3 regions of the Luteibacter sp. PvP120 genome follow, and region 1 is predicted to be linked to each of the others. Evidence: riboswitches for the same ligand, from Rfam matches in the RefSeq annotation. Region 1 holds a riboswitch; each other region holds the start of a gene.

Region 1 (10,461 bases):
CCCCCATCACCGGTTTGCAGCGGGGGAGGGTACGCCTCGATGGTGACGATTGCATGGATGTTCAGGGGCGGGACCCGGTCTACGGGCCCGCACGCTTTTTTGGGGGGGTAGGAGCCCACGATGTGGGCGAACCCTCAGGTCACGCTCGGCGAATGAAGCCACACATCGCATCCACGCGAGCGTTGCCGTGAGTCGAACGAAGCGGCTTTTGAAGCGTTTTAAAGCCGCACCAGGCGAGTCTAAAAACGCTCGCCTGGGCACGAGGTCGGCTTTTTTCGCCCCTAGCTACGTAGACGGTTCGCCCACATCGTGGGCTCCTACCGGTCCCTTTTATGCCGCCGTCGTCAGCCTCTCCCGGGCCGTCCGGGCTACCGAGACCATGCCTTTCAGGGCTTCGGCCACCTCTGGCCAGTCACGGGTCTTCAGTCCGCAATCCGGATTGACCCACAACTGGTCGGGTCGCAGCACCCTAAGTGCCCGGTCCAGCAGGTCGGCCATCTCGGCCTCGGCCGGCACGCGGGGCGAGTGGATGTCATAGACCCCGGGACCGATGCCGTTCGGGTAGCGGAAGCGGGTGAAGGCATCCAGCAGTTCCATGCGCGAGCGGCTGGTCTCGATGGAGATGACATCCGCATCCATGGCCGCGACGGCCTCGATGATGTCGTTGAACTCCGAGTAGCACATGTGGGTGTGGATCTGGGTGGCGTCGCTGACGCCGCCGGCCGTGATCCGGAACGCGTCCACCGCCCAGGCGAGGTAATCGGCCCAGTCGGCGCGATGCAGCGGCAGGCCCTCGCGCAGCGCGGGCTCGTCGATCTGCACGATGCCGATGCCTGCTTTTTCCAGGTCGTGCACCTCGTCGCGCAGGGCCAGCGCGATCTGCCGGCAGACCTCGGCGCGGGGCAGGTCGTCGCGCACGAACGACCACTGCAGCATGGTCACCGGGCCCGTCAGCATGCCCTTCATGGGCTTGTTGGTCAGCGATTGCGCGTAGCTGGACCAGGCGACCGTCATCGCCGCCGGCCGGGCCACGTCGCCGTAGATGATCGGCGGCTTGACGCAGCGCGAGCCGTAGCTCTGCACCCAGCCCAGCGAGGTGAACGCATAGCCCTGCAGCTGCTCGCCGAAATACTCCACCATGTCGTTGCGCTCGGGCTCGCCGTGCACGAGGACATCCAGCCCTATCTCGTCCTGGAAGGCCACCGCGCGGCGTACTTCGTCACGCAGCACGGCCTGGTAGGCCTCGTCGTCCAGCTTGCCGGACCGGTGCGCGGCACGCGCGAGCCGCAGGTCGGCGGTCTGCGGGAACGAGCCGATGGTGGTGGTGGGCAGGTCGGGCAGCCCGAAGCGCTCACTCTGCACGTTGGCCCGGAACGCATAGGCCGAACGGCGCTGGCCGAACTGCGGTGTCAGCCCGCGCACGCGCGTACGCACCTCGGCGCGCACCACGTCGGGCGAGCGGCGACGCGCCTCCACCGTATCGTGCTGGCGGGCGAGCACGCGTTGCGCGGCCTCGTCGCCGGTCGCGGCATCGGCGTAGCGGCGCAGTTCGACGATCTTCTGCCGGGCGAACGACAGCCACTCGCCGATCGCGCCGGGCAGGCGCTTTTCCTCGGCGGCGTCGATGGGCACGTGCAGCAGCGAGCACGAGGTGGACAGCCAGAGTCGATCGTCACCCAGGCGCTTGCGTGCATGGGCGATGCGCGGGCCGATGATTGCCGGGTCGCTCAGCCAGATGTTGCGGCCGTCCAGTACGCCGGCGGACAACACGCGCCCGGCGGGCAGCGCGTCGATCACCGCGTCCAGTTGCCCCGGAGCACGGGCCAGGTCCACGTGCAGGCCGGCCACCGGCAACGACGTGGCCAGGGCCAGATTGGCCCCCAGGTCACCGAAATAGGTGGCCAGGAGGATGCGTCCGCGCGTGCGCTCGCCGATGGCGGCGTACGCCGACCGGTACGCCGCCTGCCAGGCCGGGTCGAGGTCCAGCACGAGGGCCGGTTCGTCGACCTGCACCCAGTCGGCGCCGGCTTCCGTCAGCGCGTCGAGCAAGCCGCTCCAGGCCGGCAACAGGGCATCCAGCAGGGCCAGGGGGTCGCTGCCGTCCACGGTCTTGGCCAGGCGAAGGAAGCTCAGCGGGCCCAGCAGCACCGGGCGCGCCGTATGGCCCGCGGCCACGGCCTCGCGGTATTCCGCCACCGCCTTGTCGGCCCGGGTAGCGAAGACCTGGCCCGCATGCAGTTCCGGAACGATGTAGTGGTAGTTGGTATCGAACCACTTGGTCATCTCCAGTGCGTGCAGGTCAACCGTGCCGTCCTGGCGACCGCGTGCCATGGCGAAGTAGCCCGCCAGGGCGTCCCGCGCATGCAGGTCGCGGTAGCGCTCGGGGATGGCATCCACCGCGACGGCGGCATCGAGCACATGGTCGTAGAGGGAAAAGTCGTTGACCGGCACGCTGTCGGCGCCGGCCTCGCGGGCGAGTTGCCAGTGCCGCTCGCGCAGCTGGCGGGCGACGGCGAGCAGGGCCTCGCGGTCGCTATCGCCCCGCCAGTGGCTTTCGAGCGCGCGCTTGAGTTCACGGCGTCTGCCGATGCGGGGAAAACCGGGGTAGGTAACGTGTGGCATGTGGATACGTCCTCTTCGTGGCAAAGAGGAGGGAAGGGCGGCCCGCTGCCGGACACGCGCGCGCCGCCGCACGCAGGTGCACGGCGTCGTGGGTGTCATGCGGCGTACCGTCGACCTTCGCCCCCGCGGGCGAACCGGGCCACCACGCGGGCGCGGTGGGTCCAGGTCGTGCGGAGCGCGCGTACCCATGACGGTACGCGTGCTCAGGCCGGCGGCAGGTCTTCGGGCTCGTGGATGTGGCACCGGAACAGGTGCCGCCTTGCGCGTCGCTTCCCGGATCGTTGTTCGATCCAGTGCCTGTGACGCGTTCGTCTCCACATACCGCTGCGGGGCAGCGCCGGATTCGCACCGGCTTCCCTCTTAGCTTTTATCTTTCCATTCGAATAGAGAGATAAAGACCGCTGGCGAGCGAAGACTAGCCTGCGTGGTGGGGGCAGGTCAACGCGTCGGGATGCATCGCCTCGACACGCCGGCCGCGAGGATGCGCCAGGACATCGGCGGGAGGCGGGACATGGCGGGACGACACATCGTGATGGCGACGGTCGGGTCACAGGGCGACCTGTTTCCCTTCCTGGCCGTGGGCCGGGAGTTGGCGGCGCGCGGACACCAGGTCACCGTGGCCGCGCACGCGATCCATCGCGAGGCGGTGGCGGATGCCGGTTTGCGCTTCCTCCTGGCCAGCGGCATCGCCGAGCCGGCGGACAAGGCCGCCTTCGCCGCGCGCGCGTTCCACCCGCTGCGTGGCCCCCGCTTCGTCGTTCGCGACCTGGCTGCCGCGGATGTGGCGGCAAGCTACCAGGCCCTGGCGCCCGTCTGCACTGAGGCGGATGCCATCGTCACGACCACACTGGCCTTCGCCGCGCAGATCCTCGGGGAAACCACGCATGTCGCCTGGCTGTCCGCGGTGCTGTCGCCGGCCGCGTTCCTGTCGGCGTACGATCCGCCCGCCACGGGCCTGGCCATCCTCGACCGCTTCCTGCGCACCACGCCACGACGCGGCGCCTGGCTTCGTCGTATGGCCGAGCACGTCACGGCACCGTGGACGCGCCCGGTGCGCCGATTCCGCCAATCGCTCGGCTTGCCGCCGGTCTCGGCAGGGGGTGATCCCTTCCACCGCGGGCAGCACGCGCGCGATGGCGTGCTAGCCATGTATTCGCCGTTACTCGGGCAGGCGCCGGCCGATGCGCCGGCGCATACCCTGGTGACGGGCTACTGCCGTTACTCTCCCTCCTTGGGCAGCCTGTCGCCGCCATTGATGGCGTTCCTCGACGCCGGCGAGCCACCGCTGGTGTTCACGCTGGGCTCGGCGGCGGTCCACGCGGGTGAAGGCTTCCTTCGCGAAAGCATGGGCGCCGCCGCGATGCTGGGCCGACGCGCCGTACTGCTGACGGGATCACCGGAAATGCGTTCGCGTCTGCCGACCGTGCTGCCCGATGGCGTGCTTGCCGTCGAATACGCCCCGCACGGCGCCCTGTTCGAACGTGCCGCGGCCGTCGTGCACCACGGCGGCGTAGGCACCACTCAGGAAGCCCTCCGCGCCGGTTGCCCCTCCCTGGTCGTGCCGCATGGGTTCGACCAGCCGGACAACGCGGCGCGGGTGGTTCGACTCGGCGTGGGGGCCGTGTTGCCAGCGTCGCGCTATCGCGCGGATCGCGCCGCCGCGAGGTTGCGCGTGCTGCTTGCCGATGAAGGCGTCGCCCTGCGCGCGCAACACGCGGCCACGGCCATCCGGGCGGAAACGGGTGCGTCTCGGGCCGCCGACGTTATCGAACGGGCGATCGAAACGCGGCGGCATCCACGCTCACCTTCGATAGCGAGCTGATCGCAAACGCCACGCTTCAGCGCGCAGCGGTTACGCGTCATTTGGAAGGCAGGCTTCATTCGAAGCCCGCAATGGCCCTGGGCGTATAAGCGCCCTCCAGCGTGGCGATCTCGTCGGCGGTCAGCGTAAGCTCGATCGCCGCCACGGCATCGTCCAGGTGCTGCGGCTTCGATGCGCCCACGATCGGCGCGGTGATGCCTTCGCGCTGCGCGACCCATGCCAGCGCTACCTGTGCGCGCGGCACGCCGCGCGCCTCCGCCACCTTCTTCACCGCGGCGACGATGGCACGGTCGGCGTCTTCCGTGCCGCCGTAGAGCGTGTTGCCGAACACGTCGCTCTGCTGCCGGGTGCTGCCTTCGTCCCAGTCGCGCGTCAGCCGTCCGCGTGCCAGCGGGCTCCACGGCAGCAGCGCGATGCCTTCGTCGATGCAGAACGGCATCATCTCGCGCTCTTCCTCGCGCTGCAGCAGGTTGTAGTGGTCCTGCATGCTGACGAATTCGGTCCAGCCATGCAGGCGCGCGGTGTAGATCATCTGCGCGAACTGCCACGTATACATCGACGACGCGCCGAGATAACGCGCCTTGCCGGCCTTGACCACGTCGTGCAGGGCTTCGAGCGTTTCCTCGATCGGCGTATCCGGGTCGAAACGATGGATCTGCAGCAGGTCGATATAGTCGGTTCCCAGGCGGGCGAGCGAATCATCCACCGAGTGGAAGATCGCCTTGCGTGACAGGCCCCCGCCGTTCGGCCCCTTGTGCCAGCGGAAGAACGTCTTGGTGGCGATCACCACTTCGTCGCGGCGTGCGAAGTCGCGCAGCGCGCGGCCGACGATTTCCTCGGAGGTGCCGTCCGAGTAGGCATTGGCGGTATCGAACGTATTGATGCCCAGGTCCAGCGCCTTGCGCAGGAAGGGGCGGCTCTGCGCTTCATCCAGCGTCCATGTGTGGTTGCCGCGGTCGGGCACGCCGTAGGTCATGCAACCCAGGACGACGGGGGAAATCTCCAGGCCGGTACGGCCGAGTTTCGCGTAACGCATGGGTAGGGACTCCATGGAAAGAAACAGCGATCTTGGCGGATGTCACGTGGACGTGGCATAGAGCTCCCGTGACATCACGGCCGCTGCTTGTGGCGTCTTCGCGACGCCGCTCGACCGAATATAGTCTTCGAAATCTTTCGATGGCGCGCTTGAAAGCGTCGTGCATGCCCCTATGTCATGCGCACGACGCTATGGTGTCATCCCTGCCAACCTTTGAAGAGCGCCACCCCATGTTCCGTTGCAAGCACGATTTGAAGCACCGCCTATCGATCGCCCCTGGGGCGCGTCGCGGGTGCGCGCGCTTCGTGCGGTGCGGCACGCCGTCCTAGGCGGCCGGCGCCAGCAGCCTGTCGAAAGCACCCGCAAGGGTGCTTTTTTTTTGATTTTTTTTCGTCGTCTCCGGAGTGCACGTGCCATGAAGAACCGCCGCGACCCCCGATCCTGACCCGTCCGGCTCCGCCAGGGGCGGCGGTCGTCGGATCGGGGAGTGCCTCGCTTGCCCCCTCGTCCACGCCCCTGGCGATCCCTTCAGGACACTGTCACCCATGAACACCGTCAACCGCGATACCCGCATTCCCGTCGACCGCTGGCGCAACCTTGGCATCATCGCGCACGTGGACGCAGGCAAGACCACGCTCACCGAGCGCCTGCTTTACGCCTCCGGCGCGATCCATCGCACGGGTGAGGTGCACGACGGCGCGACCACCACCGACCACATGGAGCTCGAGCGCGAGCGCGGCATCACGATCGGTGCAGCGGCCGTGCGCGCGCAGTGGACGCCGGATGGCGGCGAGCCGCATCGGCTTACCCTTATCGATACCCCGGGACACATCGATTTCGCGATCGAGGTGGAACGTTCGTTGCGCGTGCTCGATGGCGCGGTCACCGTCTTTTCCGGCGTGGCGGGCGTGCAGCCGCAATCGGAAACGGTGTGGCACCAGGCACGCCGCCATGGCGTGCCGCTCATGGCGTTCGTCAACAAGATGGATCGCCCGGGGGCGGACTTCGACGCCGTGGTCGCGCAGATGCGGGACACGCTGGGCGCCCGCCCTTGGGTCGTCGCGCGGCCGGTCATCGAGGCCGAACACATGACCGGCCTGGTCGACCTGGTCGGTGAGCGCACGTGGCGCTTCGATGCCACCGGCGCGGCGGGCGTGCACGCGTGGGATGCCGCCGAGCGCGCCGTCCATGCGGCTGCGCGTGCAGACCTCGTGGCCGCGGTGGCCGATCACGACGATACGCTCGCCGCCCTTTGGCTGGCGGACGAGCCGATCACGGCGAACGAACTGCGCGCGGCGTTGCGCCGGGGCACGTTGGCGGGCCTCGGTTCGCCGGTGTTGCCGGGCTCCGCGTTCCGCAACGTCGGTATCGAGGCGTTGCTCGATGCGATGGTCGACTATCTACCGTCGCCGCTGGATCGTCCGCCCGTGGTCGCGCATACCGACGACGGTGACATCGCGGTGCTGCCCGACGCGCAGGCGCCCCTGGCGGCGCTGGTCTTCAAGGTGGTTCATCAGGCGCATGGCCCGCTGGCGTTCGTTCGTATCTATGCCGGATGCCTGCGCGTCGGCGATGCGGTGTGGCGCAGCGGCACCGATCGCGTCCAGCGCGTGGGCCGGCTTGCCGTCGTGCGCGCCGACGAAACCGACGCCGTCGAGTTCGCCGAAGCGGGCGACATCGTGGCCGTCGCCGGCTGGAAAGACGTCGCCACGGGCGAAACGCTGGCCGATCCGCATCGCCCGGTAAGGCTGGAGACGATCCAGGCGCAGCCGGCCGTGCTGTCGTGGCGGTTGTCGCCGGAACGCTCCGCCGACCTGCTCAAGCTCGGCAACGGGCTGGCGCGACTGGCGCAGGAGGACCCGTCGTTTCGCGTGGGCACCGATCCGGATACCGGTGAGACGCTGGTCTGGGGTATGGGCGAGCTGCACCTGGAGGTCACGGTCGAGCGCCTTCGCCGCGAATGGGGTGTGCCGGTACGTACCGGTTTCCCGCGCGTGGCCTACCAGGAAACCCCGGCGAAGGCCTCCGGTCCGGTCGAAGGCAAGCTGGCCAAGCAGACCGGTGGCAGCGGGCAGTACGCGCGCGTCGTACTGTCGCTGGCACCGACCGGCGAGGCGGGCAACCGCTTCGAGGACCGCAGCACCGGCGGCGTCATTCCGAAGGCCTTCCAGTCGGCCGTGGAGAAGGGCGTGCGGTCGGCGCTGCTCGAGGGCCCGCGTGGCCACCCCGTGGTCGGTGCCGGCGTGACGGTGCTCGACGGCCAGGCGCACGCGGTGGACTCGAACGAGGCCGCTTTCCATCGTGCTGCGCAGATGGCGGTGAAAGCCGCGTTGGAGGCGACGGGCACGGTGCTGCTGGAGCCGGTGATGCGGGTATCGGTCACCACCCCGGGCACGGCCGTCGGCGATGTGCTCGGCGACCTGCAACGTCGCGGCGGGCATATCGTCCAGCTCACGGAGGCGCAGGCGCGCACGACGATCGAAGCCGACGTGCCGCTGGCCCGGCTGGATGGCTACAGCACGGCACTGCGGTCCCTGAGCCAGGGGCGCGCCTCGGCCACGGTGGCATTCCACGCCTACCGTCCGGCGTCCGCGCAGGAGGTGTCGCACGCGGGGCGTGCTGCCGTTAGTCTTGGCGGATGATTGCCTATCCCGATGCCGTGATGCGGTTGCTCGCCGAGTGCAGGACGCTGAGCAGTGAGCATCCAGGGCTCGACAAGGCGGCGGGGCGTGTCCTCGCCGCCGATGTCGTCAGCCCGCTGTCGCTACCCGGGTTCGACAACGCGGCCATGGATGGCTACGCGTTGCGTGCCCCCGGCGCGTCCATCGCCGCCGGTTCCGGATACCGCGTGGCCGCCATGCATGCCGCGGGCGATGGCGCATTGGCCTACCCCGAGGCGGAATGTTGCGAGATCGCCACCGGCGCGCGCATGCCGGAAGGCTTCGACACCGTGGTGCCGCTGGAGCGCTGTGAACGCGACGGCGATCGCGTGCATTTTCTTGCGGACGAACCGCGGGGCCAGAACGTGCGTACCGTCGGTGGGGACCTCCGTGCGGGCAGCGTCGCCTTGCACGCCGGCCGGCGTATCGATGCGGCGGCCGTCATGCTGCTGGCCGCGCTGGGCATCGATGGCGTCGATGTCGTACGGCGGCCGCGGGTGGCCGTCATCGCCACGGGCAGCGAGTTGCATCCCGCCGGTGCGCTGCCGCCCGGTGGCATCCACGATTCCAACGGCCCGTTTCTCGCCGCCAGCCTGTTGCGCTGGGGCGCCGAGCTGGTCGTCCGTCAGCGGGTACCCGATGTCGGAACGGCTTTCCATGAGGCCATCGCCGACGCTCTTGCGGCCGGTGTGGACCTGATCGTCACCACGGGTGCCGTGTCGGCCGGTCGGTTCGACTTCGTTCCCACCACGCTTTCGGCACTCGGCGCGCATACCCTGTTCCACAAGGTGGCGATGCGGCCGGGCAAGCCCTTGCTCGCCGCACGCTTCGACGCCGGCCCGCTGGTGCTGGGCCTGCCGGGCAACCCCATGGCCGTCGCGGTCGGCTATCGCTTCTTCGTGGCGCCGGTGCTACGCGCGCTGGCGGGCTTGCCTCCCGAACGCCCGCAGCGCGTGCGCGTCGCGGAAGGCGTCAGCTTGCGCGAGGGCCTGCATCACTTCGCCCTCGGTCGATTCATCGATGACATCGATGGCGAAACGAGGGTATGCGTCATGCCGGCTCAGGCCGCCTACCGCATCGTGCCGTATACGCAGGCGGACACATGGTTGTCCGCGGCGGATGCGTTCAACGGAAGGGTGGATGCGTGGCCCCTCGACCCGGCGGACGCCCGATGATCCTCGGCCTGGTGCTTGCCGGCGGACTGTCCTCGCGCATGGGGCGTGACAAGGCCGCACTGGTGATCGACGGTGCCACGCTGTTGCAGCGAGCGATCCTTGCACTGCACGCCGCCGGCGCGGCCATCGTCACGGTCAGCGGCGATCGGCCTGGTGGCATCCCCGACCGCTGGCCTCGCAGCGGCCCCGTCGGCGGTATCGCCAGCGTGGTCGACCATCTGCCTAACGGCGAATTGCTCGTGGTGCCCGTGGACATGCCGCACCTGGGCGAGTCCCTGCTCGCGCCCTTGCTGGCGTCGGCAGGCACCCATGCCACGAGTTGCTGGCAAGGCCACCCCCTGCCGATGCGCCTGCGCCTGGATGCGATGTCACGCACGGCGCTTGCGGAGCTGATGACCCGACCCGGGCGGGCGTGTTCGGTCGCGGCCTTGCAGTCGCGGCTGGGCGTCGCCGCGCTGCCGCTCGACAACGCGGTGACGCCGCGACTGGTCAACTGCAACACACCCGATCAATGGCGCGAGGCGACGGCATGAGAGTGCAGCTGGAGAACCACACCATCCGCGTGCGCGTCGACGAGGACGAGCTGGCTGTCCTGCTGGAAGACGTCGCCTTGCTGGGCTCGACGGCGTTCGGCACGGTGTTCACGATGCGCTACGCGGTGGATGCCACCGATGGCACGGCATGCGTGCTGTCCGGCGATGCTCACGAGTGGCGGATGGAAGTGCCGCGCAAGGCGTTGCAGGAACTGCATGCGCGGCTGCCGAGCAAGGACGGCCTGGTGTTCGAACTACCCGGTCATGAGACCGTGGCCACCACGGTGCGATTCGATGTCGACGTGAAGGACAGCCTGCGTCGGCGGCGCGGTTGATCCAGCCCGCTAAAGCACCCGCTGCGGTCGCGTATAGACGTTGAAACGTCCCGGTCGCGCAAAGCCCACCAGGGTCACGCCGCAGTCGGCGGCCAGGTGCACCGCCAGCGCGGTAGGAGCCGAGATAGCCACTACCACCGCGATACGCGCGACGGCCGCCTTGGTCACCATCTCGTAACTGGCGCGGCTGGTCAGCACCACGAAGCCGTGGTCGGTGTCGATGCGCGCGGCCAGCAGTGCGCCGATCAGTTTGTCCAGTGCGTTGTGCCTGCCGACGT
Region 2 (10,461 bases), on a different contig from region 1:
CAGTTCGCCCAGCGGGATGGACGCGCCCACGCCCACCGCCGCCTCGGTCACCAGGCCAAGGTCCTTCAGCATCAGGTCGGTACCGAAGCCGCCGGTGTACCCACGCGACGCGGGTGCGCCGGGCAGCACGCCGGGCCAGGGGTTGCAGACCTCCGTGGCCCAGCTGCGTCCGGTGCTGACCGCCATCATCTGCGACAGCACGGCCGGGTCCAGTCCATGCGCGGCGCCGAGGGCGATAGCCTCGCCGGTGACGGCCATGATGACGCCCAGCGCCATGTTGTTGCACAGCTTGGCCACCTGCCCGGCGCCGTTCGCACCGACATGGAAGATGTTCTTGCCCATCGACGCCAGCAACGGCCGTGCGCGTTCCAGCACCGCGGCGTCGCCGCCCACGATGAAGGTGAGCGTGCCGGCCGCAGCACCGGCCGTGCCGCCGGACACCGGCGCGTCGAGCATAGCCAGCCCACGATCGGCCGCAGCCCGGGCCACCTGCTTCGCCGTCTCCGGGGCGATGGTGCTGCAGTCGACGACCAGCGCGCCGGCCGGAATCGCCGCCAGCAGGCCCGCGTCGCCCCGATACAGCGCGTCCACGTGACGGCTGGCCGGCAACATGGAGATCACCACCTCGGCGTCCACCACGGCGTCTACCGCGCTGACGGCCGCGGTAGCGCCGAGCGCGACCGCGGCCTCCACCGCCGTCGGCACCAGGTCGAACACGCGCAGGCGGTGCCCGGCCTTGAGCAGGTTGGCGGCCATCGGGCCGCCCATGTTGCCCAGTCCGATGAAAGCGATGCGACTCATGGCGAGGATTCCGTGGAGGCACCCAGGTCGGCCAGCGGATGATCCGCGGCGGCCCATGGGGCGTGGAAGAAGGTTTCCGCCCAGGCCGGCGTGGCCTCGGCGAGGGTGGCGGGGTTCCAGCGCGGCTGGCGGTCCTTGTCGATGAGCAAGGCACGGATGCCTTCGGCGAAGTCGCCGTGCGCGGCGCAATGCAGCGACACGGCGTATTCGAGGCGGAAGGTATCCGCGAGCGACAGGTCGGCGGCGCGCCGCTGCAGTTCGAAGCCCAGCCTCGCCGATCCGGGGGCGCCGGCGAGCAGCGTGGTTTTCGCCGCCTGCAACCACGCGTCGTCGGTGTCGAGGGCGATGATGCCGGCGACGACCTCGTCGAGGTTCGACGGTGCGCAGAGGCGCTCGATGAGCGCTGCATGCTGCTGCAGTGGACCGGCGGACGCAGGCTGCGCGAACGACTCAAGCAGGGCCGAGAGCGTCGCGTGGTTTTTCGTGGCGGCGTCGGACCATGCCGTGTCGATCAGCCTTGCGACCACCTCGTCGTGACGCGACGACTCAACGAAATGATCCGCCAGGCGCGCATGGATCGCATCGCCCGCATTCAGCGGCGCGCCGGTCAGGGCGAGGAAGATGCCACCGTGGCCGGGCACGCGGCGAAGCAGCCAGCTGCCGCCCACGTCCGGGTAAAGGCCCACCGTGATCTCCGGGAACGCCAGCTTCGAGCGCTCGGTGACCACGCGATGGCTGGCGCCGGCCATCAGGCCGATGCCGCCGCCCATGACGATGCCGTGGCCCCAGCACAGCACCGGCTTAGCATAGCGGTGGATGTGGTAGTCGAGCCGGTATTCCGTGGCGAAGAAAGCGGCGGCAGGCGTATCGCGAGCGATGTCGTGGCTGCCGTCGCGATGGTCCAGCATGCCCCGGTACAGGCCATGCAGATCGCCACCGGCGCAGAAGGCCTTCTCGCCTGCGCCCTGCAGCAGCACCATGACGATGCCGTCGTCGTCGGCCCAGGCACGCAGTCGCTCGTCGAGCAGTCGGGCCATCGGCAGCGACAGGCCGTTCAATGTCTTTGGCGCATTCAGTGTGGCGATGCCGATGCGCCGGCCGTCGCGCGTCGCACGCTCGTCGAACAGCACCGGTGCATCGTCCGGCGTCTCCATCGGCGTCGCGCTCATGCGTTCTTCCACTGCGGGCTACGCTTCTCCAGGAAGGCGTGCACACCCTCGGCCTGGTCGGCGCTGTCGAACAGGTCGACGAAGGCCTCACGCTCCGCCACCAGCGCTGCCGCGTGGGTCTGGGTGCGGGTGGCCTGGACCAGTCGCTTGCACGCCGTGACGCTGGTCGGACTTTGTGCGTGGGAGCGTGCGGCCCAGGCCAGGGCCGTGGCCAGGCCTTCGCCGGTGGGGACCACCTCTTCGACCAGACCGATCCGCAGCGCCGTGGGCGCGTCGACGCGCTCGCCGAGCAGGATCATCCGCTTGGCCCAGCCTTCGCCGACCAGGCGCGGAAGGTTCTGCGTGCCGCCCGCGCACGGCAACAGGCCCACGCCGGCCTCGGGCAGCGCCATCTGCGCGTGCGCTTCGGCGATGCGCAGGTCGCACGCCAGCGCGCACTCCAGGCCGCCGCCCATCGCGTAGCCGTTGATCGCGGCAATGCTCACGCCACGGAAGGCGGACAGCGCCTCGAAGGCCTCGCCGAAACGGCGGGCCGCCTCTCGCGCCACGGCACGATCGCCGTCGGCGAACTGCTTGAGGTCGGCGCCGGCGCAGAAGAACTTGCCGCCCTCGCCCGTGACGACCAGGGCGTAGATGTCGCGATCGGCGTTCAATGCGCCGACCAGATCCCGCAGTGCCGTCAGGCTGTGCACCGTCCAGGTGTTGGCCGGCGGGTTGCGCAGGGTCACGACGGCCGTATGGCCCTCGACCTTCAGCGCCAGTCCGGTCCAATCGGTGTCCTTGTAGCCACTCATCGCAATTCCTCTTCGGTGTTGAGCAGGTGGCGCGCCACGATCACGCGCATGATCTCGTTGGTGCCTTCCAGTATCTGGTGCACCCGGCTGTCGCGCAGCAGCCGCTCGATCGGGTACTCGCGTATGTAGCCGTACCCGCCATGCAACTGCAAGGCATCGTTGCAGATGGCGAAGCCGGCATCCGTGGCGAAACGCTTGGCCATGGCGCACCACACCGTGGCGTCGTGGCTGCGTGCGTCCAGCTTACGCGCGGCGGTGTGGACCATCTGCCGTGCGGCCACCAGTTGCGTGGCCATGTCGGCCAGCTTGAACTGGAGCGCCTGGAACTCGCCCAGCTTGCGGCCGAACTGGCGCCGCTCACCCAGGTAGCGGCGAGCCGCATCCAGCGCCCCCTGCCCCGCGCCCAGCGAACACGCGCTGATATTGATCCGGCCACCGTCCAGGCCCTTCATCGCGATGCGAAAGCCCTCGCCTTCCTCGCCCAGCCGGTTCGTTGCGGGGATACGCACGTCCTCGAACGTGATGCCACGCGTGGGCTGGCTGTTCCAGCCGAGTTTTTCCTCCTTGCGGCCGTAGCCGATCCCCGCGGTATCCGCGGGCACCGCGAACGCACTGATGCCGCGCGCGCCGTCGCCGCCGGTGCGGGCCATCACCACCAGCATGTCGGTGGCGCCGGCCCCGGAGATGAACGCCTTGCTGCCGTTGATGAGGTAATGGTCGTCCTCGCGCACGGCGCGCGTCTGCAACGAGGCCGCATCGGAACCCGCGCCCGGCTCGGTCAGGCAGTACGAGGCGAGACGCGTGCCGCTGGCCAGCGGTTCGCCCCATGCCTGCAACAGTGCAGGCTGGGCGTAGGTGGTCAGCATCCAGGTCGCCATGTTGTGGATGCTGATGAAGGCGGCCGTGGAGGGATCGACCGCGGCCAGTTCCTCGAACACGATGGCCGCGTCCAGTCGCGTGAGGCCGGTACCACCCGCCGCTTCGTCCACATAGAGGCCACAGAAGCCCAGTTGGCCGGCCTTGCCGATGGCCTCGCGCGGGAAGATGCCTTGCGCGTCCCAGTGCGCCGCATGCGGCGCCAGCTCCGCCTGGGCGAAGTCGCGCGCCGCCTCGCGGAACGCATTCTGCTCGTCGCTCAGGCCCGCAGCCTGCACCGTCACCGGAATGTCCATGAGGGGCGCCCTCACTTCAGGCTGATGGTGGTGTTGACGCCGTGACCCGTGCCGCCGTCGTCGAACCAGCGCGAGGTGACCGTCTTGGTCTGCGTGTAGAACATGACCGCCTGCTTGCCGTACGGCCCCAGGTCGCCCAGCTTCGAGGCGCGCGAGCCCGTGAACGAGAACAGCGGCACCGGCACCGGGATCGGCACGTTGATGCCGACCTGCCCCACGTCGATGTCTTCCTGGAAACGACGCGCCGCGGCGCCGCTGCCCGTGAACAACGCCGTGCCGTTGCCGTTGGGGTTGGCGTTGACCAGCGCGATCGCCTCATCCAGCGTGTCCACCGTGAGCACGACGAGCACGGGACCGAAGATTTCCTCGTCGTAGATACGCATGCCTGGGCGCACGCCCGAGAAGATGGTCGGACCGACGAAGTTGCCCTGTTCGTAGCCCGGCACGCGGCAATCGCGGCCGTCCAGCTCCAGGGTGGCGCCTTCGGCCACACCGGCGTCGATCAAGGCGTGCACGCGATCGCGCGCCGCGCAGGAGATGACCGGGCCGACATCCGTACCGGCCTCGCTGCCCGCATTGATTTTCAATGTCTTCGCGCGGGCCACCAGGTCGGGCAGCCATTCGCGCGCGGCGCCGACCAGCACGGCCGTCGAGGCCGCCATGCAGCGCTGGCCCGCCGCGCCGAACGCCGCGCCGACCATCGCGTTGAGCGTTTGCTCGCGATGGGCGTCGGGCAGCACCACGGCGTGGTTCTTCGCGCCCATCATGCACTGCACGCGCTTGCCGGTCTGCGAAGCACGATGGTAGACATGGGTGCCGACGCGGGTGGAGCCGACGAACGACACCGCCTTGATCTGCGGGTGGTCGCAGATCGCGTTGACCACGTCCTCACCACCATGCACCACGTTGAGCACACCGCGGGGGATGCCCGCCTCCACCGCCAGCTCGACCAGGCGCATGGTCACCATCGGGTCCTGCTCCGACGGTTTCAGCACGAAGGTGTTGCCCGTGGCGATCGCCATCGGGAACATCCACAACGGAATCATCGCCGGGAAGTTGAACGGCGTGATGCCCGCGCACACGCCCAGCGGTTGCAGCAGCGTGTACGTATCGACACCGCCGGCCACGTTGTTGGCCAGCTCGCCCAGCTGCAGGTTGCCGATGGCCGCCGCGTGTTCCACCACCTCCAGGCCGCGGAACACGTCGCCTTCGGCATCGGGCAGCGTCTTGCCCTGCTCCGCCGTGAGCGTCGCGGCCAGTTCGGCCATGTGCTCGCGGATCAGTTGCTGGTACTTGAGGAAGATGCGCGCCCGCGCACCGATAGGCGTCTTGCGCCATGTGACGAAGGCTCGGCGCGCGGCGTCCACCGCCGCCTCGACTTCCGCGGGCGTGGCGAAGGGCACGCGTGCCAACACTACTTGCGTGGCCGGGTTGACCACGTCACGCCATTGCGTGGTGGTCGATTCGACGAACTCGCCGTCGATCAGCAGCTTTACCGTGGCGACATGGGTCGCGGCCGGGTTCATCTCGTTCATTGTCCAGTCTCCAGATCGCTCACCCGCGAAACCGGGCGTGCGAGGGACAAGACAAGTGATTCGAGACAACGGACGCCGCGTCGAGTCAGCTCATCCGGTTGCCCACCGCAACACCCGAGGAAGACACCGCATGCGATGTCTACCACGGGCCGGTCTCCGGGCTTGCGAGCGATGCGGCATGCATCAGCCCGACACCTTCCCGCGTTGCCGCAGTGGTTCTGAGTCGGGTTTTCTCGCCTACCGTTGCGGGGGCAGCGCCGGCATCGGACCGGCTTCCCGTTTCACCCTGCGCACCGGAATGGCGGCGGCAGGACACCTGTGGCCCATCGATTGTAGGCGGCGCAACGCATGGGGACACGCTGCGATGCAGTAAACGGCGGGGCTACGGCGTCAGGGCGTGGGGTCATGATCGGGCATCACCCCATCGCTCCGGGCGTGATGAGCGCAGCGACGTCACCCCGCCCATTGATGAATCCACGACATAGGACCAAGCGTGTTACCCCGCTTAATCGCTGGGTTGAGGGTGGCGCGCACCACGCGCAGCGTCTCGCCCACCGAGGCGGGCGAACGGCTGATCGGCAGCGTGGGGCCGCGCTTCGACGAGATCGAGGCGGAGATCGAGGCCCTGGGCGAGCTGCGCGAACGCCCGGCAGGCAACCTGCGCATCACCACCGCGGAGCATGCCGCGCAATCCATCGTCATGCCTGCGCTGGAACGGTTTCTGCCGCAGTACCCGGACATCCATGTCGAGCTGAGCGTCGATTACGGGCTGGTGGACATCGTGGCCGAGCGCTACGACATCGGCATCCGCCTGGGCGAGCACCTGGCCAGGGACATGATCGCCGTGCCGGTTGGCCCGCCCATGCGCATGGCCGTGGTCGCCACGCCCGGCTATTTCGAGCGGCGCACGCTCCCGCGCACGCCACAGGACCTGACCGGGCACAACTGCATCAACCTGCGCCTGCCGACCTATGGCAGCCTGTACGCCTGGGACTTCGAGAAGGACGGCCGCGAAGTGAAGGTGCGGGTGGAGGGCCAGTTGATCCTCGACGGCATGAACGCGATCGTCCGTGCGTCCCTGGCTGGCCTGGGCCTGGCCTGGGTACCCGAGGACGTGGTCTCGCGGCATGTCGAAGCGGGAGCGCTGGTGCGTGTGCTGGAGAACTGGTGCGAACCCTTCGCCGGCTATCACCTCTATTACCCCAACCGCCGACAGCCCGTGCCGGCCCTTACCTTGCTGGTGGATGCACTGCGTTACCGAGGCTGAATCGTCCACCAAACCTTGACATATGGCCGATTGACACCACCTCCTGTGTAGCCGAGGATCGTTTCAGGCCGCGCCCGGGTCCCGGTGTCGCGCAGCACGCAGGAGAAACACCATGAGCCAGCGCCACCTCATCCTCGCCGCATGGTTGGCCCTGGCCGTCGTGTCATATGTCGCCGGGTCGGTCACCGGAACACTGCTGCTCGTCGGTGCAGGCGTGGTCACGGAAACGCTGTTCTGGTTCAACCTGATGCAGCAGCGGCGCATGCAGCGCGTGCGTGTGGTTGCCCGTCGGCGCTGAGGTTGTCTGGATCGCCCGCATCGTGGGCTCCTACGTAGGTAGTCGGCGCAACGTGTACCTGTAGGAGCGGACGATGTCCGCGATCCACTCCCGCGACCACACACCCGCAAACACGCCCCCACACAACCCGCCCTACCTCCCCACGCAACAACACGCAATTTCACGTCACGGCAGATGATCCGGCGGCGATAATACGGGCATGACCCGACGCAACGCCCCGCCTACCATTCCCGCCAGTTTCCCTACGCCCACCGACACCCGCGGCTTCGTCCGCGTCCGTGGCGCACGCGAACACAACCTGAAAAACATCGACGTCGACATCCCGCGCGACGCCCTTGTGGTGTTCTCCGGCGTTTCGGGCTCCGGCAAATCCTCGCTCGCCTTCGGCACGCTCTACGCCGAGGCGCAGCGGCGCTATTTCGAATCCGTGGCCCCCTACGCGCGGCGCCTCATCGACCAGGTGGGCGTTCCCGATGTCGACGACATCGAAGGGCTGCCGCCGGCAGTGGCGCTGCAACAGCAACGCGGCACGCCAGGCACGCGCTCGTCGGTGGGTAGCGTCACCACGTTATCCAGCCTGGTGCGGATGTTGTATTCGCGCGCCGGCTCGTACCCGCCGGACCAGCCGATGCTGTTCGCCGAGGACTTCTCACCGAACACGCCGCAGGGCGCCTGTCCGCATTGCCATGGCCTGGGGCGCGTCTACGAGGTGACCGAGGCCTCGATGGTGCCCGATCCCACCCTGACCATCCGCGAGCGGGCCATCGCCTCGTGGCCACCGGCCTGGCATGGGCAGAACCTGCGCGACATCCTGGTCACGCTGGGCTACGACGTGGACATCCCGTGGAAGGACCTGCCGAAGAAGCAGCGCGACTGGATACTGTTCACCGAGGAAACGCCGACGGTACCGGTGTATGCGGGCTTCACCCCCGCCGAAACGCGTGCCGCGCTCAAGCGCAAGACCGAGCCGAGCTACATGGGCACGTACATGGGCGCGCGTCGCTACGTGCTGCACACGTTCGCGAGCACGCAAAGCCCGTTGATGAAGAAACGCGTGTCGCGCTACATGATCGGCAGCCTGTGCCCGCTGTGCGACGGCAAGCGGCTCAAGCGCGAGTCGCTGGCGGTGACCTTCGCCGGCCTGGACATCGGCAGCCTGTCCGCGCTGTCGTTCGATGCGCTGGTGGACACGCTGCGGCCCATCGCCGAAGGCCGCTTCGACGACGACTCAAGCACGAGCACGCGAAGCCGCGCCGCAGGCAAGCGCGCCGACGCGAAGCGTGTGGCCGGCGGTGGCGCCGCGCACCAGGGCTCATCGGACGTGCGCCGCACCTCGCACCTCTCGCCGGAGAAACGCATCGCCGCGCAGCGCATCGCGCAGGACCTGCTGGTCCGCGCGGGCACGTTGCAGTCGCTGGGTCTGGGCTACCTGTCGATGGACCGCGCCAGCCCTACCTTGTCGCCGGGCGAATTGCAGCGCCTGCGCCTGGCCACGCAGATCCGCTCCAACCTGTTCGGCGTGGTCTATGTACTCGACGAACCCTCCGCCGGCCTGCATCCCGCCGACGGCGAGGCGCTGCTGTCCGCCCTGGAACAACTGAAGCGATCGGGCAACACCCTTTTCGTCGTCGAACACGACCTGGACGTGATGCGCCGCGCCGACTGGCTGGTCGATGTCGGTCCCGATGCGGGCGAACACGGTGGACGGATCCTCTACAGCGGACCGCCGGCGGGCCTGGCCGATGTCGCCTTGTCGCGCACCGCGCCCTACCTCTTCGGTAAGACGCATCCGCGCGAACGCCCGCCGCGCATGCCGTCCCGCTGGCTGGAACTGAAAGGCATCACCCGCAACAACCTCCACGCACTGGATGTCGCCTTTCCCCTGGGATTGTTCACCGCCGTGACGGGTGTCTCCGGATCAGGCAAATCCAGCCTGGTCAGCCAGGCCCTGGTCGAACTGCTCGGCGACCACCTGGGCCACGAGCCCGCGTCCGTCGACGATGAGACCGACGACGCCGCGCCCGGCATCGTCACGAAAACCGGCGGTCGCATCCACAAGGGCGCGGACACCATCACCCGCCTGGTCCAGGTCGACCAGAAACCGATCGGACGCACGCCGCGCTCCAACCTGGCTACCTATACCGGGCTGTTCGACCACGTGCGCAAGCTGTTCGCGGCCACGCGAGCGGCCAAGGCGAAGCGCTACGATGCGGGGCGTTTTTCCTTCAACGTGGCCAAGGGCCGCTGCGACACCTGCGACGGCGAGGGCTTCGTCAGCGTCGAGCTGTTGTTCATGCCCAGCGTCTACGCACCCTGCCCCACCTGCCACGGCGCACGCTACAACGAGGCCACGCTCGCCATCCGCTGGAACGACAGGAATATCGCCGAGGTGTTGCAACTCACGGTGGAGGAAGCCTGCGAGTTCTTTGCCGACGAGCCCGCCGTGATAAAGCCGCTCCGTTTGCTCTACGACATCGGCCTGGGCTACCTGCGCCTCGGCCAGCCGGCCACCGAGCTTTCCGGCGGCGAAGCGCAACGGATCAAGCTGGCCACGGAACTGCAGCGTTCGCAGCGCGGCAGCAACTTCTACGTGCTGGACGAACCGACCACCGGCCTGCATCCGTCGGATGTGGACAAACTGGTCGCGCAGCTGCAGGGGCTGGTCGATGCGGGCAACACCGTCGTCGTGGTCGAACACGAGATGCGTGTCGTCGCGGGTGCCGACTGGGTGATCGACGTCGGTCCCGGCGCCGGCAGCGAGGGCGGACGCATCGTCGCCAGCGGCCCGCCCCGCGCCGTGGCCGCCGAAAGCGCCAGCCGCACGGCGCCCTACCTGGCGCGTGTCATCGGCTGATCAACCGCCCTCGGCGACCCGCAGTTCGTTGACGTCACGCACGCTGTAGACGTCGATCGCATAAGGCTGCCGGGTATCGCCGGTGGCCTTGAAGCGACCGAACACGGTGGCGTCGGCCCGCATACCCTTGGCAGCGACGGTCCGCCGGAACGACGAGACATCGCGCTTGCCCATCGCTTTCTCGTCCATGGCCAGCGCCACGGCGCCCTTGCACTGCGCGTCCGACAGCGTGGTGACCTTGCCCTCGCTGCTGGCGATGCCGCGCACGGTCACGGTGGTGTTGAGATAGCGCGCCGCTCCGTCGAGCACCGCACAGATCGAGTCCGGCGGCGTTTCCGGCGCCGCACGTGCGGTCGGCGGCGCGAAGGCCAGCACCCATGCCACGGCGACGGCGGTCGCCCCTGCCAACATCTTGGTTTTCATTGGTTACCCCCAGTTCCCGGCCCGATTTGGGCCTGGCCGTATGGACGGCCGAGGGAAGGACACCGCGTTTGCGGCGCCGCGTCAATAAGAAAAATGGTCAGTTGGGGAGGACGTGGGAGCAAGAGCCGGCGGGTGCCACCCTCGGGGC
Region 3 (10,461 bases), on a different contig from region 1:
AGGCACGGCGGCACCGTGGCGCGTGTAGCGTGGCACGTGTAGGAGCGCACGCTGTGCGCGAAAAGCCAACGAAGCGGAGATGCAGCGCGATCCGCAGCGTTGCCGCGTCGTCGCGTTGTTGGTTTTCGCGCACAGCGTGCGCTCCTACATGGGTCGTCGTGCGTGGTCGGTTACTGGCAGGCTTCGCAGTATTCGGGGTTCTCGAGCGAGCAGAACACCGCGGCTTCGGCCTGTTCCTGCGCATCGGCTACCGCCGGCGCACCGGCCGTGGGCAGCGCGGCCGACGACGAGCTGACCGTGGTCTTGGTGATGCGGGTGGCGGGACGCGAACGCAGGTAGTACGTCGTCTTGATGCCGGACTTCCAGGCGTACATGTACATGGACGACAGCTGGCCGATGTTCGGGTTTTCCATGAACAGGTTCAGCGACTGGCTCTGGTCGATGTAGGCGCCGCGGGAGGCGGCCAGGTCGATCAGGGCCTTCTGCGGCAGTTCCCACGTGGTGCGATACACCTCGCGCAGTGCGGCCGGGATGGACGTGATGCCCTGGACGGAGCCTTCGGCGAGCTTGATCTGGTCGCGCACTTCGGCGGTCCACAGGCCCAGCGTCTTCAGCTCGTCCACCAGGTAACGGTTCACCACCAGGAAGTCGCCCGACAGCGTCTCGCGCTTGAACAGGTTGGACACCTGCGGCTCGATGCACTCGTAGCAGCCGGCGATCGAGGCGATGGTGGCGGTCGGCGCGATGGCGATGACCAGCGAGTTGCGCAGGCCCTTCGCCTTGATCTTCTCGCGCAGCTCGGCCCAGCGACCGTCGACGTCGGTCGGCGTGGCGGCCGGCCAGTAGTCGAACTGCAGCTCGCCGTTGGCCGCGCGGGTTTCCTCGAAGCCGGGATGGGCGCCGTCACGCTCGGCGATCTCGTTGGACATCGACAGCGCGTGGAAGTAGATCTCTTCCTGGATGCGCGAGGACAGCTTCAGCGCTTCCGCGGAGTCGAAGGGCAGGCGGAGCTTGAAGAAGACGTCCTGCAGGCCCATGACGCCAAGCCCGACCGGACGCCACTTCATGTTTGCCGTCTTCGCCGTGGCGATCGGGTAGAAGTTGAGGTCGATCACGCGGTTCAGCTGGCGCACGGCGGTGCGCACCGTGGTGGCGAGCTTGTCGTAATCGAACTGGCCGTCGACCACGTGGCGGGCCAGGTTCACCGAGCCGAGGTTGCACACGGCGGTCTCGCCTTCCGAGGTCACTTCCAGGATCTCGGTGCACAGGTTGGACAGGTGGATGACGTTTTCCGGACGGGCGGTCTGGTTGCTGGTGGCGTTGGAACGATCCTTGAAAGTCATCCAGCCGTTGCCGGTCTGCGCGAGCGAGCGCAGCATGCGGGCGTACAGCTCTCGCGCCTTGATCGACTTGACGGCCAGGCCCTCGGCCTCGGCCTTCTCGTAGGCGGCCTCGAAGGTGGCGCCCCAGGTGTCGACGAAGTGCGGCACGATCTTCGGGTCGAACAGCGACCAGTCGCCGTCGGTCTCGACGCGGCGCATGAACAGGTCCGGCACCCAGTTGGCCAGGTTGAGGTTGTGCGTGCGGCGCGCGTCGTCGCCGGTGTTCTCACGCAGCTCGAGGAATTCCTCGATATCCGCATGCCAGCTTTCCAGGTACACGCAGGCGGCGCCCTTGCGCTTGCCGCCCTGGTTCACCGCGGCCACCGACGCATCGAGGGTCTTCAGCCACGGTACCAGGCCGTTCGAATGACCGTTGGTGCCCTTGATCAGCGAGCCGCGCGAGCGGATACGTGAATAGGCCAGGCCGATGCCGCCGGCGAACTTCGACAGCTGGGCCACGTCGCCGTACTTGGCGTAGATGGACTCCAGCGCGTCCTGAGGCGAATCCAGCAGGAAGCACGACGACAGCTGCTCGTGCGCGGTGCCGGCGTTGAACAGGGTGGGCGAGCTGGCCAGGTATTCCAGCGACGACAGCATGCGATACAGCTCGAGCGTCTCGGCCACGTCGTTGCCGCCGAGGGCGCAGGCGATGCGCATGAAGAAGTACTGCGGCGTCTCGATGACGAAGCGGCGGGTCGGGTGGCGCAGCAGGTAGCGGTCGTAGACCGTGCGCAGGCCGAAGTATTCGAAGCGGCGCGAGCCGGCGGTGTCGATGGCATCGTTGAGCTTGCGCGCGTTGACCAGCACGAAGTCACGCAGGCGCTCGTTGAGGATGCCCAGCTCGAAGCCGGTGCTGATCGACTGCGAGAACGACTGGATGTCCTGGCCGGACACCTCCTTGTCGACGAAGGCGGCCAGGAGGCGCGCGGCCAGCTGGCCGTATTCCGGTTCCTCGGCGGTGAGCGCCGCGGAGGTGCGGATCGACAGCTGGTCCAGCTCCTGCGTGGTGGCGCCGTCGTACAGGCCGCCGATGGTCTTCAGCGCCACGCGCATCGGGTCGACCGCGAACAGGCCATCGGCGCTGCGGGTCACCGCGCGCACGATCTTGTTCACGTCGACGGCTTCCTGGCCACCGTTGCGCTTGGTGACGCGCATCTGGCCGGGGCTGTGCGGCGGCGTCAGCGCGAACGCCGGCGGCGGCTCGTTGCGGTAACCGGCAGCGGGTGCCTTGTCCGCCGGGGCGGGGGAGGTAACGGCCGTATCGGCTGCTTCGGTGCGCTCGCGCGCGGCGGATTCCATCGTGGTCATGTCAGGCGTGCCCCAGGGCTCGGTTCAAACTCCCGTTCCCTCGGACGGGGCTCGAAGCGGTGGGCCGGCGGAAAAGGGTCGCGTCGGAGCACGCCATCGGGGGCTCCGGACCGCGACGTGCCTCCCCGCGGAAGCCGTCACCACAAAAACCGACGCCTGGCGGGGCGACAGCTGTTGGCAGGTCTTCGGACTTCGTGGACGGGGACGCCTTTCGGGTCCGGCCTAGCCGTCGCTTCCCAATCCCAGGGGGACCAGTGCGTGTGACGGGTTCGTTTCCACTTACCGCTGCGGGGCAGTTCCGGATTTACACCGGATTCCCTATTAAGTCCGACGGGCAGTCGCGCCTCTTCGGACACCAACGGGACACACCATATAGCTGGTCCCCGGTACCGTCAACACAAGATGTAGGGTAAATGCGCTATGTGCTTGATCCGCCGGGAGTCATTTTTTTGCAACCCCCAGCGTGCCGATTTCCGCAGCGCGACATGACCGTTTCGTGAAGATGGCCTACACAAAGTGCAGGGCTTCGAACCTTTAACATCTGCGATCTGCCCCATGACCGCTCGCTCGATGCCATCTACGTTCGCGTTGCAGGAACACGCCCTGGTCACCCATGCGTTCGACGCACTGCCGTTCGGCTTCACGGCCGTGTCGGCGACAGGGGAACTCCTTTACGCCAATGCCTGGATGACCGCACGGCTTCGTGACGGGGCGGGGCAGGGCTTCCTGAACTGGTGGACGGACGACAGCCGGTCCCGCCTGACCGCCCTGCTGGCGGCTGGCGGTATCGAGGGGGTCCGCGATATCGGGCTGACGGCCGCGGACGGCACGGCGTGGCGGGTGTCCGTCGAGCCATGGCGGCGCCCGGTGGACGGCGAGCCCGTGTTCATGGTCGGCGTCTACCCGACCGTGGAGACGCCGGGGGATGCCGGCGGTGCCGAAGAGCGCCGCCTGGCCCTGATCGAGGTCAGCAACCTGCTGCGCGACCTGGAAGACCCGACGGACATCGCCTATCGGGTGGCCGAGGTGCTCGGCCGCACGCTACGGGTCAGCCGTGCCGGTTACGGCACGGTCGATACGGTGGCGGAAACCATCACCGTCGAACGCGACTGGAACGCCCCGGGCATCCAGACGATCGCCGGCGTGCTGAACTTCCGCGATTACGGCTCGTACATCGACGACATCAAGGCCGGGCGCACCGCCCTGGTTACCGATGCCTACCAGGACCCGCGTACCGTGAATACCGCGGATGCCCTGGCAGGCATCAGCGCCGTCGCCTTCATCAACATGCCGGTGACCGAGCGCGGTGGGGTGGTGGCGTTGCTGTACCTCAACCACGCCGACCCGCGTGAGTGGCTGGAGGAAGAGATCGCCTTCGTCCGCGAGGTAGGCAACCGCACCCGCGTCGCCGTCGAGCGGCGCCGTGCCGAGGGGGAGCTGCAGCAGCTGGCCCTGAGCCTGGAACGGCAGGTGGCGGAGCGTACTTCCGAGCGCGACCGTATCTGGCGCCTGTCCAGCGACATCCTGCTGGTTGCCGATGCGGACACGCGCCTGCTGTCGGTCAACCCGGCGTGGACCGCGATCCTCGGCTGGAGCGAGCGCGAGACCCTGGGCCGTTCGTACCTGGATTTCGTGCATCCGGAGGATACCGAACGCACGGGCGAGGAAACCGGGCAACTGGCCGACGGCGTGGCCACGCTGCGCTTCGAGAATCGCTATCGCACGGCCGACGGCGGCTTTCGCCAGCTGTCGTGGCGGGCGGTGCCCAGCGACGGCATGATCTTCGCCGTGGCCCGCGACGTCACGACCGAGCGCGCGCGCGACGCGGAACTGGATGCCGCCCAGGAGCAACTGCGCCAGGCGCAGAAGATGGATGCGATCGGCAACCTCACCGGTGGCGTCGCCCACGATTTCAACAACCTGCTGCAGGTGATCAGCGGCAACCTTCAATTGCTCGGCACCGACGTGTCGGGCAATGAACGCGCCGAGCGACGCGTGGCCAATGCCATGGCGGGCGTCACCCGCGGCTCGAAGCTGGCCGCCCAGCTGCTCGCCTTCGGTCGTCGCCAGCCGCTGGCGCCCAAGGTCGTCAACATCGGCCGCTTCGTGCGCGACATGGACGAACTGCTGCGCCGGGCGCTGGGCGAGGCGATCGAGGTGGAGACCGTGATCGCCGGGGGCCTGTGGAACACGCTGGTCGATCCGTCCAACGTCGAGAACGCGCTGCTCAACCTGGCGATCAATGCGCGCGACGCGATGGACGGCCAGGGCAAGCTCACGGTCGAGGCCGGCAACGCGTTGCTGGACGACAGCTACGCCAAGACCCACGGCGACCTTCGTCCGGGGCAATACGTGATGCTTGCGGTGACCGATACCGGCAGCGGCATGCCGGCCCACATCCTCGACAAGGTGTTCGATCCTTTCTTCACCACCAAGCCGGAAGGTCGCGGCACGGGACTGGGACTGTCGATGGTCTACGGCTTCGTCAAGCAGTCCGGTGGTCATATCAAGATGTACAGCGAACCGGGCGAGGGCACCACGGTGAAGATCTACCTGCCCCGGTCGATGCAGAGCGAGGATCGCATCGTGGCGATTGAAGAAGAAGCCATCCGTGGCGGTGACGAGACCATCCTCGTGGCCGAGGACGATGAAGCCGTGCGCGAAACGGTGGTGGGCATGCTCGCCGAACTCGGCTACCGCGTGCTCAAGGCACGTGACGCCGAAAGCGCGCTGTCGATCGTCGAAAGCGGCATCGCCATCGATCTGCTGTTCACCGATGTGGTGATGCCGGGCCCATTGCGCAGCCCCGAACTGGCGCGCAAGGCGGCCGAGCGCCAGCCCGGCATCGCCGTGCTGTTCACCTCCGGCTACACGGAAAACGCCATCGTGCATGGCGGTCGCCTGGACGAAGGGGTCGAACTGCTCAGCAAGCCGTACACGCGCGAGCAACTGGCCCGTCGTGTCCGGCAGGTGCTGGGCTCGCGCGTGCCGCGTACCATCGCCGAAGTGGCCACGGCCCCGTCGGCGCCGGCACCGGTCACGCCCGTGGCGGAACCGTTACGTGTTCTGGTACTGGAAGACGACGCACTCATCCGCATGTCCATCACCGAGATGCTGGAAAGCCGTGGGCACACGGCCTTCGAGGCAGGCGACGGCAACGAAGCCATTCGCCTGCACGGCGCCGAGGCCATCGACGTGCTGCTGGCCGATGTCGGCCTGCCGGGGATGAGTGGGGTGGACGTGGCGGAGCGCTTGCGCGAGACACAGCCCAACCTTCCCGTCATCTATGCCACGGGCGACCACATGGCCAACGGCGTCACACGTGACGACCACACGACGATCATCATCAAGCCGTATGGCGTGGCCGACCTGATGGACGCGCTGGGGCGCATCGCGCGCGCGTGATCCTCATCCCGTCGACAGGAGCCCGCGCGACACGCTTGTCGACGGTCGGACGCGCTTTCGGCATCAGGGCAGCATGTTGCCGCCGGTAACGCCGTAGGTTTCCCCGGTGATGAAGCTGGCTTCCTGGCTGGCAAGCAGGACGTACAGCGGCGCGCATTCCACCGGTTGGCCGGGGCGGCCCAGCGGGACGCTCTTGCCGAATTCCACCACCTTCTCCTGTGGCTGGCCGCCACTGGGTTGCAGCGGCGTCCACACGGGGCCGGGCGCCACCGAGTTCACACGGATGCCCTTCTCGGCCAGCTGCTTCGCCAGGGCCTTGGTGAAGGCGACGATGGCGGCCTTGGTGGAGGCATAGTCGAGCAGGATGTCGGAGGGCTGGTAGGCCTGGATCGAGGCCGTGTTGACGATCGCGGCACCCGGCGGCATGTGCGGCACCGCGGCCTTGGTCAGCCAGAACAAGGCGAACACGTTGGTGCGGAAGGTGGCTTCGAACGATGCGCTATCCAGCTCGTCGATGGACGGGCTGAACTGCTGGCGGCCCGCGACATTGGCCAGGATATCCAGGCCGCCCAGTTCCTTCACGCTCCGCTGGACCAGTTCCTTGCAGAACGCCTCGTCGGCGAGGTCGCCCGGTATCGCGACGACCGTGTGGCCCTCGCCCGTGAGCAGGGCGACCACTTCATCCGCATCCTTCTGCTCGGACGGCAGGTAGTTGATGACCACGCTGGCGCCTTCGCGCGCGAAGGCGATGGCGGCGGCACGGCCGATCCCCGAGTCGCCGCCTGTCACCAGCGCCTTGCGGCCCTTCAGGCGGCCGTTGCCGCGGTAGCCGGTTTCGCCATGGTCCGGCTTGGGCGACATCTCGGCGGCCAGGCCCGGTGCCGGCTGCGGCTGCCGGGAAAATTCCGGCTGCGGGTACTGCGTGCGCGGGTCGCGCATGGCATAGGGATCGTTCACGGCATCGGCCATGGTGGTGTCCTCGTGGGGCGTAGGGAGACCACGAGGTTTACGGACCGAAACGTCCATGTGCCGTCCACGGGGTGTCAGTTCGCTTTTCCCTTTCCGCGATATGCTCACCGGTCGTCGCCACCGAGGCCTGTCCCTTGCACGCACTTCGCCGGCTCGTCCTCGCCCTCGCCCTGTCCTGCGTCGCGCCGATCGTCAGGGCGGCGATCACGGTGCACACGCCACGGGTCGAGCGCGCCGACACACCCGCTTACGTGGACGTGCCCAAGCCGCGCTTCGGCTGGATCATCGACAGCGACCGGCAGGGCACCGTGCAGACAGGCTATCGTCTCGTGGTGAGCCACGCGAGCGGGGTGGTGTGGGACAGCGGCCTGGTGCATTCGCCGGTCTCGTTCGACATCGATTACGCCGGTCCGACGCTGGTGCCGGGCGAGCGCTACGAGTGGCATGCCGAGGTCCACACCACGGACGGCGACGGTCGCGTGGCCTCGCATTTCGACACGGCGCTGGACGCACGCGGATGGCACGGTGCCCGTTGGATCGGCAAGGCCGATGCGGACAGCCTGCCCGCGCCGCTGTTGCGGCGCGCGTTCCATGTGGACGCCGAGGTGGCACGTGCCACGCTGTATGTCGCCGCGGGCGGTTACGCCGATCTTTCCATCGACGGCCGCCCCGTGAGCGACGCCGTGCTGTCGCCGGGTTTCACCGATTACGACAAGCGGGTGGAAGTGGTGGCCACCGATGTGCCGCTGGCACCGGGCGACCACGTGCTGGGCGCCGAGCTTGGCCGGGGCTTCTACGGCATGACCAACCCGAACGTGTGGCATTGGGAAAAGGCGCCCTGGCACGGCCAGCCTCGTCTCCGCGCGCTGCTGCGTATCCGCTATGCCGACGGCCGGCGGCAGGACATCGTCAGCGATCGTGGCTGGCGGTTGGCGGACGGGCCCACGCGGCTCGACGACCTGTACGGCGGCGAGACGTTCGATGCGCGTGCCGCGACGCCGGCGACTTGGCAAGCGGCAAGCGAACTGCCTGCACCGAAAGGCCGGCTGGTCGCGCAGACGGAGCAACCGATCCGTGCGGCTGCCACGCTGAAGGCAACCGCCGTGACCGAGCCGCGACCGGGCACGTACGTGTTCGCCTTTCCCCGCGTCATCGCCGGGTGGGCCACGTTCGATGTCAGTGGGCCCGCGGGCACCACGATAGTCGCGCATTATGGCGAGAAGCTGATGCCCGACGGCACCGTGGACGCGCGCGACGAGCACCACTATTTCCAACGGGGGTTCCAGACCGACCGGCTGGTGCTGGCGGGTACGCGGACCCGCTGGCATCCGCGCTTCTCATACAAGGGCTTCCGCTACGTGCAGGTGGATGGATGGCCGGACGCCAGGCCATCGGTCGATGCGGTCACGGCACAGGTCGTTCACACCGACGTCGCCGAGACGAGTCGTTTCGACAGCAGCGATGCCCTGCTCGACTGGATCCATCGCGCAGTCGTGGACACCCTGCTCAACAACCTGCACGGCATTCCCACCGATACGCCGATGTACGAGAAGAACGGCTGGACCGGCGATGGCATGCTCGGTGCGGACATGTTCCTACGCAACCTCGATATCGACCGCCTGCTGGCCAAATGGGTGCGTGACATCGCCGACACGCGCGGCGCGGACGGCGCGCCGTGGCTGATCGCGCCCAATCCGGGATGGGGCCATGTGCGCGCGCCCACCTGGCACGCGGCCTATGTGTTCGTGCCCTGGTCTTTGTGGATGTATGCGGGCGATCGCCGCCCGATCGACGAGCACCTTGACGGTATGGCGCGCTACGTGGCCATGGAGGACGCGCGCTCCCCCGGCGGCATAGCCGATACGGAACTGGGCGACTGGGTCAGCCCCGACACCGACCCCGGCGGCGAAAACGCGCCGGAGGACAAGCGCATCGCCGCCACCGCGTACCTGTACGGCATGGAGCGAACCGTGGCCCGGATGTATCGCCTGCTGGACGAGCCGGTCGCGGCCGAGGCGTTCGAGACCAGGGCGACGCGAGTGCGTGAAGCGTTCAACACCCGCTTCCTCGATCGGGCTGCCGGCCGGTACCGTGGCGAGGGCGATCGTGGCTATCGCCAGGCCCACAACCTGCTTGCGCTGTGGTTCGACCTGGTCCCGGACGACCTGCGCGATCGCGTCGCGGCGGGCATCGCGGGCGACGCGAAAGCGCGCGGCGACCACCTCGACACCGGGGCATTGGCGACCAAGGCGATCCTCCCCGTGCTGACGGCCAGCGGGCACGCCGACGAGGCCTGGCGGATCGCTACCCAGACCACCTTCCCGAGCTGGGGTTTCTGGCGCGCCAACGGAGCCACGAGCCTGTGGGAACACTGGAAGCCGGCGTCGCGCTCACGCGGCCACTATTTCCTGGGCACCGTAGACGACTGGCTATTCGGCGACGTGGCCGGCCTGCGCCCGCTGGCCCCCGGCTGGCGCCGCATCGGTGTGCGGCCGGCGCTCACGGCGTGGCTGCCGCACGCCTCGGCGTCGGTCATGACCCCCTACGGCGAGGCTTCGGTAGCCTGGCGCAAGGAAGGCGGCACGCTGATCGTGGACGTGCGCGTGCCCGTCGGTGCCGAAGCCGTGGTGGCCTTGCCCGGGCGTCCGGACGTGGTGCTCGGTTCGGGACGGCATCGCGTCGTTGCGCCCTGACCGAGCTGCGCGGCAAGGCGTCTTCACGTCTGCGTGGTAAAGGCTTGCCCGATCCCTGCCGATAAAGCGTAAGGGGAACAGGGGAGGTAGTCGGGGATGTCCGTCGTAAGTAGCTGGTTCAGCTGTACGCGTCTGACGACGCGCGTGTGGATGGTCATGGCCGTCGTGGTGCTGGGGTTGCTGGCCCAGTCGATCATGGCGTGTGTCGCAAGTCGGCAGGTACAGATGCGCGAGCTCCAGCAGACGCTGGAACAGCACGTGGCCGCAGCGATCTCGTTGGTCGATGCGTACCACGCGCGTGCCGAGAAGGGCGAGATGAGCGATCTCGAGGCACGGGTCGCCGCATTGCAGGATGTCGCCTCGATGCGCTGGGACGACGGCAAGGGATATATCTTCGCGTTCGACTCCACACTGGCGATGCGTATGCACCCGCTGCGCTCCGACGACGTCGGCAAGAACATCCGCGACGACGTCGACGGCAAAGGGTTCCACCATTACGAAGCCATGCTCAAGGCGGATACGGCGACGGGCCACGGGGTGACGCGCTACACGCAGGTCATGCCGAAGACCGGTGCGCTCCGCGACAAGATCAGCTTCTCGTCCTGGTACAAACCGTGGGACCTGCATTTCATTTCCGGCGCGTATTTCGACGATATCGACGCGGCCTTCGCCGCGCAGCTGAAGCGCGGCCTGTTGACGTCCGG

Evidence for each region. Region 1 has a riboswitch for cobalamin ahead of metE (5-methyltetrahydropteroyltriglutamate--homocysteine S-methyltransferase). Riboswitches for the same ligand answer to the same signal wherever they lie in the genome.
Region 2: another riboswitch for cobalamin. It lies ahead of ACVKN3_RS03905 (CoA-acylating methylmalonate-semialdehyde dehydrogenase); the one in region 1 lies ahead of metE (5-methyltetrahydropteroyltriglutamate--homocysteine S-methyltransferase).
Region 3: another riboswitch for cobalamin. It lies ahead of ACVKN3_RS17860 (ribonucleoside-diphosphate reductase subunit alpha); the one in region 1 lies ahead of metE (5-methyltetrahydropteroyltriglutamate--homocysteine S-methyltransferase).

The regions. Positions count from the first base shown of each region.
Region 1 is NZ_JBSRXP010000002.1:43,147-53,607, reverse strand. It holds gene metE (5-methyltetrahydropteroyltriglutamate--homocysteine S-methyltransferase) at 331-2,622, opposite strand; cobalamin riboswitch at 2,819-3,040, opposite strand; gene ACVKN3_RS04125 (glycosyltransferase) at 3,134-4,444, shown strand; gene ACVKN3_RS04120 (aldo/keto reductase) at 4,500-5,480, opposite strand; gene fusA (elongation factor G) at 6,026-8,122, shown strand; gene ACVKN3_RS04110 (molybdopterin molybdotransferase MoeA) at 8,119-9,315, shown strand; gene mobA (molybdenum cofactor guanylyltransferase) at 9,285-9,848, shown strand; gene ACVKN3_RS04100 (hypothetical protein) at 9,845-10,183, shown strand; gene fdhD (formate dehydrogenase accessory sulfurtransferase FdhD) at 10,193-10,461, opposite strand, start outside.
Region 2 is NZ_JBSRXP010000001.1:981,722-992,182, forward strand. It holds gene mmsB (3-hydroxyisobutyrate dehydrogenase) at 1-801, opposite strand, end outside; gene ACVKN3_RS03890 (enoyl-CoA hydratase/isomerase family protein) at 798-1,970, opposite strand; gene ACVKN3_RS03895 (enoyl-CoA hydratase) at 1,967-2,764, opposite strand; gene ACVKN3_RS03900 (acyl-CoA dehydrogenase family protein) at 2,761-3,936, opposite strand; gene ACVKN3_RS03905 (CoA-acylating methylmalonate-semialdehyde dehydrogenase) at 3,948-5,462, opposite strand; cobalamin riboswitch at 5,602-5,806, opposite strand; gene ACVKN3_RS03910 (LysR substrate-binding domain-containing protein) at 5,995-6,738, shown strand; gene ACVKN3_RS03915 (hypothetical protein) at 6,851-7,036, shown strand; gene ACVKN3_RS03920 (excinuclease ABC subunit UvrA) at 7,236-9,890, shown strand; gene ACVKN3_RS03925 (hypothetical protein) at 9,891-10,313, opposite strand.
Region 3 is NZ_JBSRXP010000011.1:93,911-104,371, forward strand. It holds gene ACVKN3_RS17860 (ribonucleoside-diphosphate reductase subunit alpha) at 171-2,690, opposite strand; cobalamin riboswitch at 2,850-3,065, opposite strand; gene ACVKN3_RS17865 (hybrid sensor histidine kinase/response regulator) at 3,246-6,095, shown strand; gene ACVKN3_RS17870 (SDR family oxidoreductase) at 6,159-7,064, opposite strand; gene ACVKN3_RS17875 (alpha-L-rhamnosidase) at 7,199-9,757, shown strand; gene ACVKN3_RS17880 (methyl-accepting chemotaxis protein) at 9,854-10,461, shown strand, end outside.